Linked DNA regions of Actinoplanes lobatus. The protein of the gene in region 1 interacts with the protein of each later gene in a pairwise test. Links are inferred from orthologs where the notes say so. Each region holds a gene or a part of one and is shown in the gene's direction. Other genes may lie near its edges. The genes, in order: ndk, BJ964_RS07050 and ung.

The links.
Region 2: the proteins of ndk (region 1) and BJ964_RS07050 interact in binary tests that used the Escherichia coli proteins (3 or more experiments, as listed by UniProt). The link is inferred for Actinoplanes lobatus from one-to-one orthologs.
Region 3: the proteins of ndk (region 1) and ung interact in binary tests that used the Escherichia coli proteins (3 or more experiments, as listed by UniProt). The link is inferred for Actinoplanes lobatus from one-to-one orthologs.

The regions. Positions count from the first base shown.
Region 1 is NZ_JACHNC010000001.1:3,428,108-3,431,102, forward strand. Bases 68-2,912 are described here. They hold ndk (nucleoside-diphosphate kinase), read left to right. Parts: upstream 68-1,204; coding sequence 1,205-1,621; downstream 1,622-2,912. Other genes in these bases: BJ964_RS49520 (VOC family protein), read right to left, coding at 68-1,055; BJ964_RS15975 (ABC transporter permease), read right to left, coding at 1,634-2,419; BJ964_RS15980 (ABC transporter permease), read right to left, coding at 2,416-2,912. Also shown: more of BJ964_RS49520, read right to left, coding at 1-67; more of BJ964_RS15980, read right to left, coding at 2,913-2,995. UniProt on the Escherichia coli protein: Major role in the synthesis of nucleoside triphosphates other than ATP. The ATP gamma phosphate is transferred to the NDP beta phosphate via a ping-pong mechanism, using a phosphorylated active-site intermediate.
Region 2 is NZ_JACHNC010000001.1:1,597,595-1,600,603, forward strand. The notes cover bases 142-3,000. They hold BJ964_RS07050 (5-formyltetrahydrofolate cyclo-ligase), read left to right. Parts: upstream 142-1,172; coding sequence 1,173-1,829; downstream 1,830-3,000. Other genes in these bases: BJ964_RS07045 (GGDEF domain-containing protein), read right to left, coding at 142-1,090; BJ964_RS07055 (FmdB family zinc ribbon protein), read left to right, coding at 1,979-2,335; BJ964_RS07060 (hypothetical protein), read left to right, coding at 2,762-3,000. Also shown: more of BJ964_RS07045, read right to left, coding at 1-141; more of BJ964_RS07060, read left to right, coding at 3,001-3,009. UniProt on the Escherichia coli protein: Involved in the removal of 5-formyltetrahydrofolate.
Region 3 is NZ_JACHNC010000001.1:2,922,148-2,925,297, forward strand. The notes cover bases 141-3,140. They hold ung (uracil-DNA glycosylase), read left to right. Parts: upstream 141-1,298; coding sequence 1,299-1,982; downstream 1,983-3,140. Other genes in these bases: BJ964_RS13560 (alpha/beta fold hydrolase), read left to right, coding at 141-856; tsaE (tRNA (adenosine(37)-N6)-threonylcarbamoyltransferase complex ATPase subunit type 1 TsaE), read left to right, coding at 853-1,302; tsaB (tRNA (adenosine(37)-N6)-threonylcarbamoyltransferase complex dimerization subunit type 1 TsaB), read left to right, coding at 1,992-2,735; rimI (ribosomal protein S18-alanine N-acetyltransferase), read left to right, coding at 2,735-3,140. Also shown: more of BJ964_RS13560, read left to right, coding at 1-140; more of rimI, read left to right, coding at 3,141-3,150. UniProt on the Escherichia coli protein: Excises uracil residues from the DNA which can arise as a result of misincorporation of dUMP residues by DNA polymerase or due to deamination of cytosine.

The DNA.
Region 1 (2,995 bases):
AAGGCGGCACCGGACGGCGAGCCCGCGAATGACGCGGCGGGGCTGGGGCCGGGGGCCGGGCGTGGGCCGGTCGACGGGGCGGGGCCGGGGCCGGGAGCCGGGCGTGGGCCGGCCGATGGGGCGCGGCTGGGGCCTGAGGTCGGGCGCGGGCCGGCCGAGGGAGTGGGGTCGGCGTCGTACGACGGGGCCGGGTCGGCGTCGTACGACGGGGCGGGGTCCGGGTCGTACGACGGGGTGGGGAAGTCCTCGGCGTGGTCGGGTGCGCCGGACCGGGGCGGGTCGTCGAAGGCTGTGGACGCGGTGGCGGCGGCGGGGCCGAACGGGCGGGCCCGGCGGGGCAGCGGTGGAGGTTCCTCGTCGGTGCCGACGACCTGGCCCTCGACGATGGTGCCGGCGGGCGTGTCGCGGACCACGACGGGCGTGGCGCTCCGGCGGCCGAACCCTCCGGAGGAGGCACGCGGGCCGGGCGGGGGTGGCGGGTCCTCGGCGTCGACGTCCCACTCGCGTTCGCGGCCCTCCCACGGGGCCGGGTCGGCGGAGCCGAGCAGCTCCTCGTCGAGATCGTCCGGATCGAGGCCGTCGGCGGGGGCGGGAGGTGGCGGCGGGTCCTCGCCCTGGGGGCGGGCGACGGCGTCCTTCCAGTTGATGCGGACGCGGCGGGTGTCGTCGACGTCGACGGTGATCGGGACGGTCGTGCCCGGGTCCGGCCACTTCTCGATCGGCACCCGGGACTCGCGGACGGTGGCGTCGAAGGCGCCCAGGCCGGGCGCCACCACGATGAGTTCGATGGTGGCCCGCCCGTACGCCCCGGCGGGCGGCGGCTCGGTGACCGACCGCACCTCGGCGGTGCCCGCCACGGTGGCCCGGCCGCCACGGCGCGCCACGTTGAGGAAAGCGACCGCTATGGCGATGGCGAGAACGGCGACGCCGAAGAAGGCGACGGCCGCACTGCGCATGCCGAGCCCGTAAACGATCACGAAGGCCGCCAGCGTGGCCATGATCGCCGCTACCAGCTTGCGCGCCGGGGCGATTGGCCGGCCGGTCTGGTTCGCCACTGTGGACCTCCCGGTTGTTCCCGTCAGGTTATGGCCCTGCGGTGCGTCCGCGAAAGTGCGGCAGTACGGACATCGCCGCTCGCCCCGTTCGCGGTACCGATAGGCTGAACTCCCCGCGTGTCGGCCTGTAGTGATAACGGAGGAACTGCGTGTCCAGCCCTACCGAGCGTTCGCTCGTCCTGATCAAGCCCGACGCGGTCCGCCGCGGCCTTCTCGGTGAGATTCTGTCCCGTTTCGAGGGTAAGGGCCTGGTCATCGAGGCGCTGGAGATGCGCACGATGGACGGCTCCCTGGCTGACGCGCACTACGCCGAGCACGTGGACAAGGCGTTCTACCCGCCGCTGAGGGACTTCATGACGAGCGGGCCGCTGGCGGCTCTCATCCTCTCCGGTGACTCGGTCATCGAGGTGGTCCGGGCCATGATCGGCGCGACCGACGGCCGCAAGGCGGCCGCCGGCACGATCCGTGGTGACCTGGCGCTCTCCAACCGGGAGAACCTGGTGCACGCCTCCGACTCCCCGGAGAGCGCCGAGCGCGAGCTGGCGCTCTGGTTCCCGAAGTTCTAGATCTGACAGTCGCTACAGGGTCTCCAGGCTCGCCCGGCGACGGGACTCGGCCTCGAAGACCTTGAGCAGGAGCGCGGCGAGAACCGCGTAGCCGACGCCGACCAGCAGTTCCCGGCCCAGCGCGGGCGCGGCCGCCTCGAGGCCGCGCCCGGCGGCGAGCAGCCGGGCCGCTTCCGCCGCGTTGGTGATCGGCAGCAGCTGTCCGACAGTGATCATCCAGTCGGGCAGTCCGTCGCGTGGCACGTTGACCCCGGTCAGTAGGAGCAGCAGCGCGGCCGACACGTTGGAGACCACCCACACGTCGCGGAACCGCAGACCCAGCGCGCCCAGCGTGAGCCCGAAGAAGCCGCAGGCCAGCGAGCCGGCGGCCAGGGCCAGGGCCAGACCGGGCAGGGCGGCGGCGGGGATCCGCAGGCCGAGCAGCAACACGCCCATGAGCAGCGTGAACGCGGCGATGAGCAGGCCGTTCCCGGCGTACGGCAGCACCCGCCCCCAGAACACCACGGTCCGGCTGCGCGGGGACAGCAGCACGTGGCCGAGGGTGCCGTAGCGGCGCTCGTTGGCGACCGCCATCGTCCCGCCGAACACACAGGCGGTCGACGCGGCCAGCACCGCGTTGCCGACGATGAAGAACCGGTCGTCGGCCACCTGCAACTGCCGCCCCAGATAGGCGAAGAACAGCAGCTGGAAGGTGGGCCCGGCGAGCAGTGTCCCGACGTACATCGCGGGGGTGGTCCAGTTGAACAGGGCCCGGTACGCCAGCGCGCCACCGATGCCGATGAGCCGTAGTGTCCTCATGCCAGCGCCAGGGTCGCGGACGCGCGGGCGCGGCGTTCGAACGATTTCAGCAGGACCGCGCCGAGCACCAGGCACACCGTGCCGAGGGCCAGGCAGATCCCGATCGACGGCCAGACCGGCCCGCCGACGGTGGCCTCGCGCAGCGCCCGGGCTCCCCACGTGGTCGGCAGGACGGCCGCGATCGGGGCGGTCCAGGCCGGCAGCACGCTGATCGGCACGAGCATCCCGGAGAGCAGCCAGATCGGATAGTCGAGCGGGTTGGCCAGCGCGTTGGCGTTGCGCAGCAGGATGAACGTGGAGGCCAGCAGCAGGCCGAACATGCCGAGCCCCGCGATGCAGGCCAGGGTGGCGGCCCCGAAGGCGAGCGGGTGCGCCAGGTCGATCGGGATGCCGTAGACGATGCGGCCCCACAGCAGGGTGGCGACCAGCGCGTAGCAGCCGGTGACCGCGGTGGCGGCGGTGAGCGGCAGGACCACCAGCACCGGGTGCCGGGGCGTCAGCATGATGATCTCGAGGGTGCCCTCGAACCGCTGGTGCTGGATGGCGCCGCCGGAGCCGGTGAGCACCGAGGCCCAG
Region 2 (3,009 bases), 1.8 Mb from region 1 along the record:
GGCCCGGCGGCAGGCGGCGCTGCACCAGCTCGGCCGGCGTCAGATCCCACGCGCCGGTCAGCCCGGCGCCGCAGCGGGCCGCCAGCCGCCCGTCCGACGGGTCGGCGAGCAGCAGCAGCCCGGCCCGGGCGCCGGTGGCGGTCATCGCGGTGCGCAGGATCACCGGCAGGATCCGGTCCAGGTCGTGCGTACTGGACAGGGTGTCCCCGAGGATGGCCAGATGACGGCGCAGCTGATCCCGGCTCGCGGTCAGCGCCTGCACGTAGGACTGCAGCTCACGGGTCATCCGGTTGAAGGTCGCGGCGAGCCGGCCCAGCTCGTCCGGGCGCGGGATCGGCACCCGGGTGTCCAGATCACCGTTCGCCACCCGGTCGGCGGCCCAGGCCAGGTCACCGAGCGGACGGGTGGTCGACCGGGCCAGCCAGCGGGCGGCCAGGACCGCCACCGCGGCGGTGACCAGCACGATCAGGAACAGGAACGCGTACCGGAGGGTGGGTTCGCCGGTGGGCACGCTCAGCGTGAGCGGCAACGGCTGGCCGGGCACCGCGGTCAGCTGCCGGGTCGTGCGGGGGCCGGGATCCGGCGCCGGCACGCCGATCGCCACAGCCACCCCGGCGGCATCAGCGAGCCGCTCCATCAGGGCGGGATCGACGCCCTGGGCGGCGACCACGGTCACTTCGTCGGCGTACGCGTAAGCCGCGAACGCCGTGGCCGTCCCCCCGGGCACCGGGTCGGCACAGCTGAGCGGCCCGGTCGTCCCGTTCCCGCTGTGGGCCGCCGCACGCCCCAGCAACGGCTGATTCGGAACGGTCACGTCCACCGTCGTGGCCAACCCGCGGGCGACCAGCTGATCGGCGACGGCGACCCGGTTCTCGGCCGGAACCACCGCCACCGCGTCGGCTGCGGCCTGCAACTGGCGGCAGAGAGCACCCACGGCGGCGCTCACGGTGGTGGCCGCGTGGTCCAGGCGTTCGGTGGTCCGATCACGGTTGACGGCACTCACGGTCAGTGCGACGAAAATCGCCCCGAGCAGGACCGGACCGAGCACGACGACCAGGAATGCACTGGTCAGCCGGCCTCGAAGTGTCACACATCCTCCCGGGAGCGACCTTCTCTTCCAGCGATGCTGACATAGTGTGCACCGTTTGCCGCATTTCAAAAGGGGGTGTTGCATGTCGGATTTAACCGGTGATGCGGAAAAATCACTGCAAATCAAGATCGCGCTGCGCGCACAGCTCCTCACGGTCCGTCGATCACTCTCGGACAAGGCGCTCGCTGCCGCGGCGGCCAAACTTCAAGATCAAACCCTTGCTCTGGTACGGGCGGAGCACCCGATCACGATCGCCGCCTATGTCCCGATCGGCTCCGAACCCGGGGGCCTCGATCTCCCGTACCGCCTGGCCGGGGCACTCCCCGCCGGTGGCCGCCTGCTGCTGCCGGTCCTGCTCCCCGACAACGACCTGGACTGGGCCGAATTCACCGGCGACCTGGCCCCCGCCGCCCGGGGCCTACGGGAGCCCACCGGCCCCCGACTGGGCCCGGCCGCCCTGCGCGCCGCCGACCTCGTCCTGGTCCCCGCCCTGGCCGTAGCCCTGGACGGCACCCGCATGGGCCGCGGCGGCGGCTCCTACGACCGAGCCCTGTCCCACCTGGACGCCTCCCACCACGGCGTGGCCATGCCCCGCTCCGGCCCACGGATCGTGGCGCTCCTCCACGACGGCGAGGACGTCGACACCGTTCCCGCCGAGCCGCACGACCGCCGCGTCCACGCCGTGATCACCCCGACCGGCGGCCTCTCCGTCCGCCCGGCCCCGAACCACCGGGTGTGACCAGCCCCACTTCGACCCGCGTGAGCGGCCGCATACACCCGCCCGCTTCTCCCTCAGGCCGGGCCCGGAGTGGACGAACTGACCTCCGATGCCGCAACATTGGCACTCGGAGTTGGCGAGTGCCAAGAGCCGATCGATCCGGAGGAGCCGTGCCTACCTACCAGTACTCCTGCACCGAGTGCGGTGAGCAGCTCGAAGCCGTGCAATCCTTCTCCGACCCGGCACTCACCGAGTGCCCGAACTGCCACGGCAAACTCCGCAAGGTGTTCAACTCGGTCGGTATCGTCTTCAAGGGTTCGGGCTTCTACCGCAACGACTCCCGCTCAGGCAGCGTGAGCGCCGAGAAGCCGGGCGGCGGCGACGCCCCCGCCAAGAAGCCGGAGACCTCGAGCAGCACCTCGACCTCCACCTCGACGACGTCGCCCCCTTCGACCTCCTCCTCCACCAGCGGCAGCTCGACCTCCTCGTCGAGCAGCGGTGGGGCAAAGGCCGCGGCCGCTTCCTGAGCGCACCGCCACCACCCTGACGCGAAGCGCCGAGCCGGCAACCGGCTCGGCGCTTCGCTGTTCCCACCCCGAACCCGGCTCGGCGCTGCTCTGTCTCACCCCGAACCCGGCTCGGCGCTTCGCTGTTCTCACCCGAACCCGGCCACCGCCTCGATGCGCCGCTGGTTCCCCTCGCCGTAGCAGGTTTCCTGGCGAGGCGGGGGTTTTCCACATTCGCCCGTCCTCCACAGGCGCCCGCACGGCACCGGGCCACCCGTGCCTAACGTCGATGCGGTCGCTCTTCCGGCGGCCCGATGTCGACGCGGCCGTTCCCACGACAGCTCGACAGGGTGCGGCGAATCCCTGGAGGCCCTCATGCCCCGCGCGGCTCCGGCACGGTCCGGCGAGCGCCTCGATCCCGTGCGATGGCGCCGGCCGAGCCGAGGCATGTTGCTCCGGCTGGCCACGGCCACGGTGCTGTTGATCACAGCGGCCGCGGTCCTGTGGATCGAGCCGTCCGGCTGCGTGCCGACGGCGGCGACGCCACGGTCGTCTTCGTCCGCGACCGGCGAACCGTCGGCGACGGCTTCCGGGCAGTCCGCCGCCCGGCCGATCCCACCGGGCAGTGTCGGAGTGCCGGTCCGCCTGGCCGACCCGACAGCCCTGACCGTGGTCCGCCCCGGTAACCGGGTGGA
Region 3 (3,150 bases), 510 kb from region 1 along the record:
CGTGGAGATCATCGAGCCGGCGGGCGCGAGGACCGAGCCGACGATCGTCTTCGTCCACGGGTTCGCGCTGGACATGGGCACCTTCTACTTCCAGCGCAAGGAGCTGGCCGTGCGCGGCACGCACCGGCTGGTCTTCTACGACCAGCCCGGCCACGGCCGGTCCAGCAAACTCAAATCGGGGACGTACGATCTGGCCGCCCTGGGGCGCTCGCTGGCCGCGGTGCTGGAGGCGACCGTGCCCGAGGGGCAGATCATCCTGGTCGGCCACTCGATGGGCGGGATGACCATCATGGCGTTCGCCGAGCAGTTCCCGGCCTGGTTCGGCAACCGGGTCACCGGCGTGGTGCTGATCTCCACCTCGGCCGGCCTGTTCGACAAGGCCAAGCTCGGCATCACCAACGTGGTGGCCCGGGTCAGCGCCCCGTTCTTCCCGCTGTGGGACAAGGCGGCCCAGCTCGGCGGCGGCACCATCGACCGGGCCAGGGTGGCCTCCTCCGACCTGGCCTGGCTGCTCACCCGGCGGTACGGGTTCGGTGAGACCAGGCCCAGCCCGTCGCTGGTCACCTTCGTCGAGAGCATGAATTCGAAGACGTCGGTGGAGACGCTCACCAAATACCTGCAGACTCTCTACACGCACAACCGGATCCCGGCGCTGTCCGCGTTGCGCGGCGTCCCGGTGCTGGTCGTGGTGGGGGACCGGGACTATCTGACCCCGGTCACCCACTCCGAGGAGATCATCGAGAACCTGCCCGAGGCCGAGCTGCTCACCATCGAGAACAGCGGCCATGTGGTGATGCTGGAGAAGGCCGACCAGGTCAACGCCGCGCTGATCCCGTTCCTGGAGAAACTCACGTGAAGCTGAAGACGGTCGACGACACCCGTGCGTTCGGGCGGCGGCTGGCCGGCCTGCTGCGGCCCGGTGACCTGGTGCTGCTTACCGGCCCGCTGGGCGCCGGTAAGACGGCCCTGGCCCAGGGGATCGGCGCCGGCCTGGGCGTGGAGGGGCCGATCACCTCGCCGACGTTCGTGATCGCGCGGGTGCATCGTGGCCCGGTGCCGCTGGTGCACGCCGACGCGTACCGGCTGGGCGACCGGCCGGACCCGCGCGCCGAGATCGACGACCTCGACCTGGACGCCTCGGCCGACGACGCGGTGACCGTCGTCGAGTGGGGCGTCGGCCTGGTGGAACAGCTCAACGACGAATACCTGCAGGTCCGTCTGGACCGGATGGACGACGACACCCGCATTGTCGAGTTGTCGCCGCACGGCGGCGACTGGGCACACCGACTGGAGAGCATGTGAACCTGACCGAGCTGCTGCCCGCCGAGTGGCGTGCCGAGCTGACCCCCCACCTCGACGACGCCGCGACCACCGCTCTGGGGCAGTGGGTGGCGGAGGAGTATGCGACGCAGACCGTCTACCCACCGGTGGAGGACCTGTTCGCGGCGTACCGGCTGTGTCCCCCGGAGCAGACCCGGGTGCTGATCCTGGGCCAGGATCCCTACCACGGGCCCGGGCAGGCGCACGGTCTCAGCTTCAGCGTGCGTGACGGGGTCCGCCGGCCGCCGTCGCTGAGCAACATCTTCAAGGAGCTCAACGAGGACCTCAACGTGCCCAAGCCGGCGGGCGGCGACCTGACCGGGTGGGCCCGGCAGGGTGTGCTGCTGCTCAACGCGGTTCTGACGGTCCGGGCGGGCAAGGCCGGATCGCACGGCAACAAGGGCTGGGAGGCGTTCACCGACGCCACCATCAAGGCCCTCGACGAGCGTGACGAGCGGATCATCTTCATGCTCTGGGGCAGCTATGCGAAGAAGAAGGCGGCGCTGGTCACCAACCCGGTGCACGCGATCCTGGAAGCCGGCCACCCGAGCCCGCTGAACCGGGTCGGGTTCCTCGGCAGCCGTCCGTTCAGCGCGGCCAACAAGGCGCTGGCCGACGGCGGACGGCCGGTCATCGACTGGGACCCGCGGGCCACCGTCTAGGGTCACCCTGTGCTGGTACTGGCTCTGGACACCGCAACCCCCGCCTCGACGGCCGCGCTCGTCGAGGTGACCGTGGACGGTCTGACCGGGGTGGCGGAGCGGCGCACCGTCGATCCGCGCGCCCACGGGGAGCGGCTCGCCCCGGAGATCGCCGCCGTGCTCGCCGACGCCGGGCTCCGGCCGCGGGATGTCACCGCGATCGTGGCCGGTGTCGGGCCGGGGCCCTTCACCGGGCTGCGCGTCGGGCTGGCCACGGCGGCGAGCATGGGGCAGGCGCTGGGCATCCCGACGTACGCGGTGTGCTCGCTGGACGCCCTGGGGCGCTCGGCCGGACCCGGCCGGGTGCTGATCGCCACCGACGCCCGGCGCCGCGAGGTGTATTTCGCGACGTACGCGGACGGTGAGCGGGTGACCGGGCCGGAGGTGGCCAAGCCGGCCGACGTGGCCGCCCTGGTGCACGGCGCCACCGGTGGCTCGCTGCCGGCCGGGGTGCTGGTCGGCGCCGAGGAGGCGGGCGGCGGCACGTCGATGGCCGGGCTGGTCGACCGGGCGGCCGGTGAGGGCGCCCTGAAGTACGGGGACGTGTTCGGCGTGCCGGTCGAGGAGCACCTGCTCTACCCGCCGGGGGCGGCGCTGGTCGCGCTCGCGGCCGAGCGGATCCGGGCGGGCGCGCCGGGCGAGGCGCTGACGCCGCTCTACCTGCGCCGGCCGGACGCGGTGGAGCCGAGCGCCCGCAAGGCGGTGCTCACCTGATGAGCGCCGACCTTCCGGTGGCCGGCCAGGTGAAGACGGGCGCGGACCATGTGATCGAGCGCTTCCGCTGGTGGCACATCGACGAGGTGATGCCGATCGAGGAGGACCTCTTCGGCCCGGAGAAGTGGTCTCCCGCCATGTTCTGGAACGAGCTGGCCACCCGCCAGTTCTACCTGGTCGCCACGGAGGCGGACGGTGCGGTGGCCGGCTATGCCGGACTGTCCGTCGTGGACGAGCACGAGTCCTGGGTGCAGAACATCGCGGTCCGCCGGGACGCGCAACGGCGGGGCATCGGCCGCGGGTTGCTGGAGGCGCTGCTCGCCGAGGCGGCCCGGCGCGGGGCCCGCAAGACGCTGCTCGAGGTGGCCGTGGACAACGCGGCCGCGCAGCGGCTCTACGCCGAGTACGACTTCGA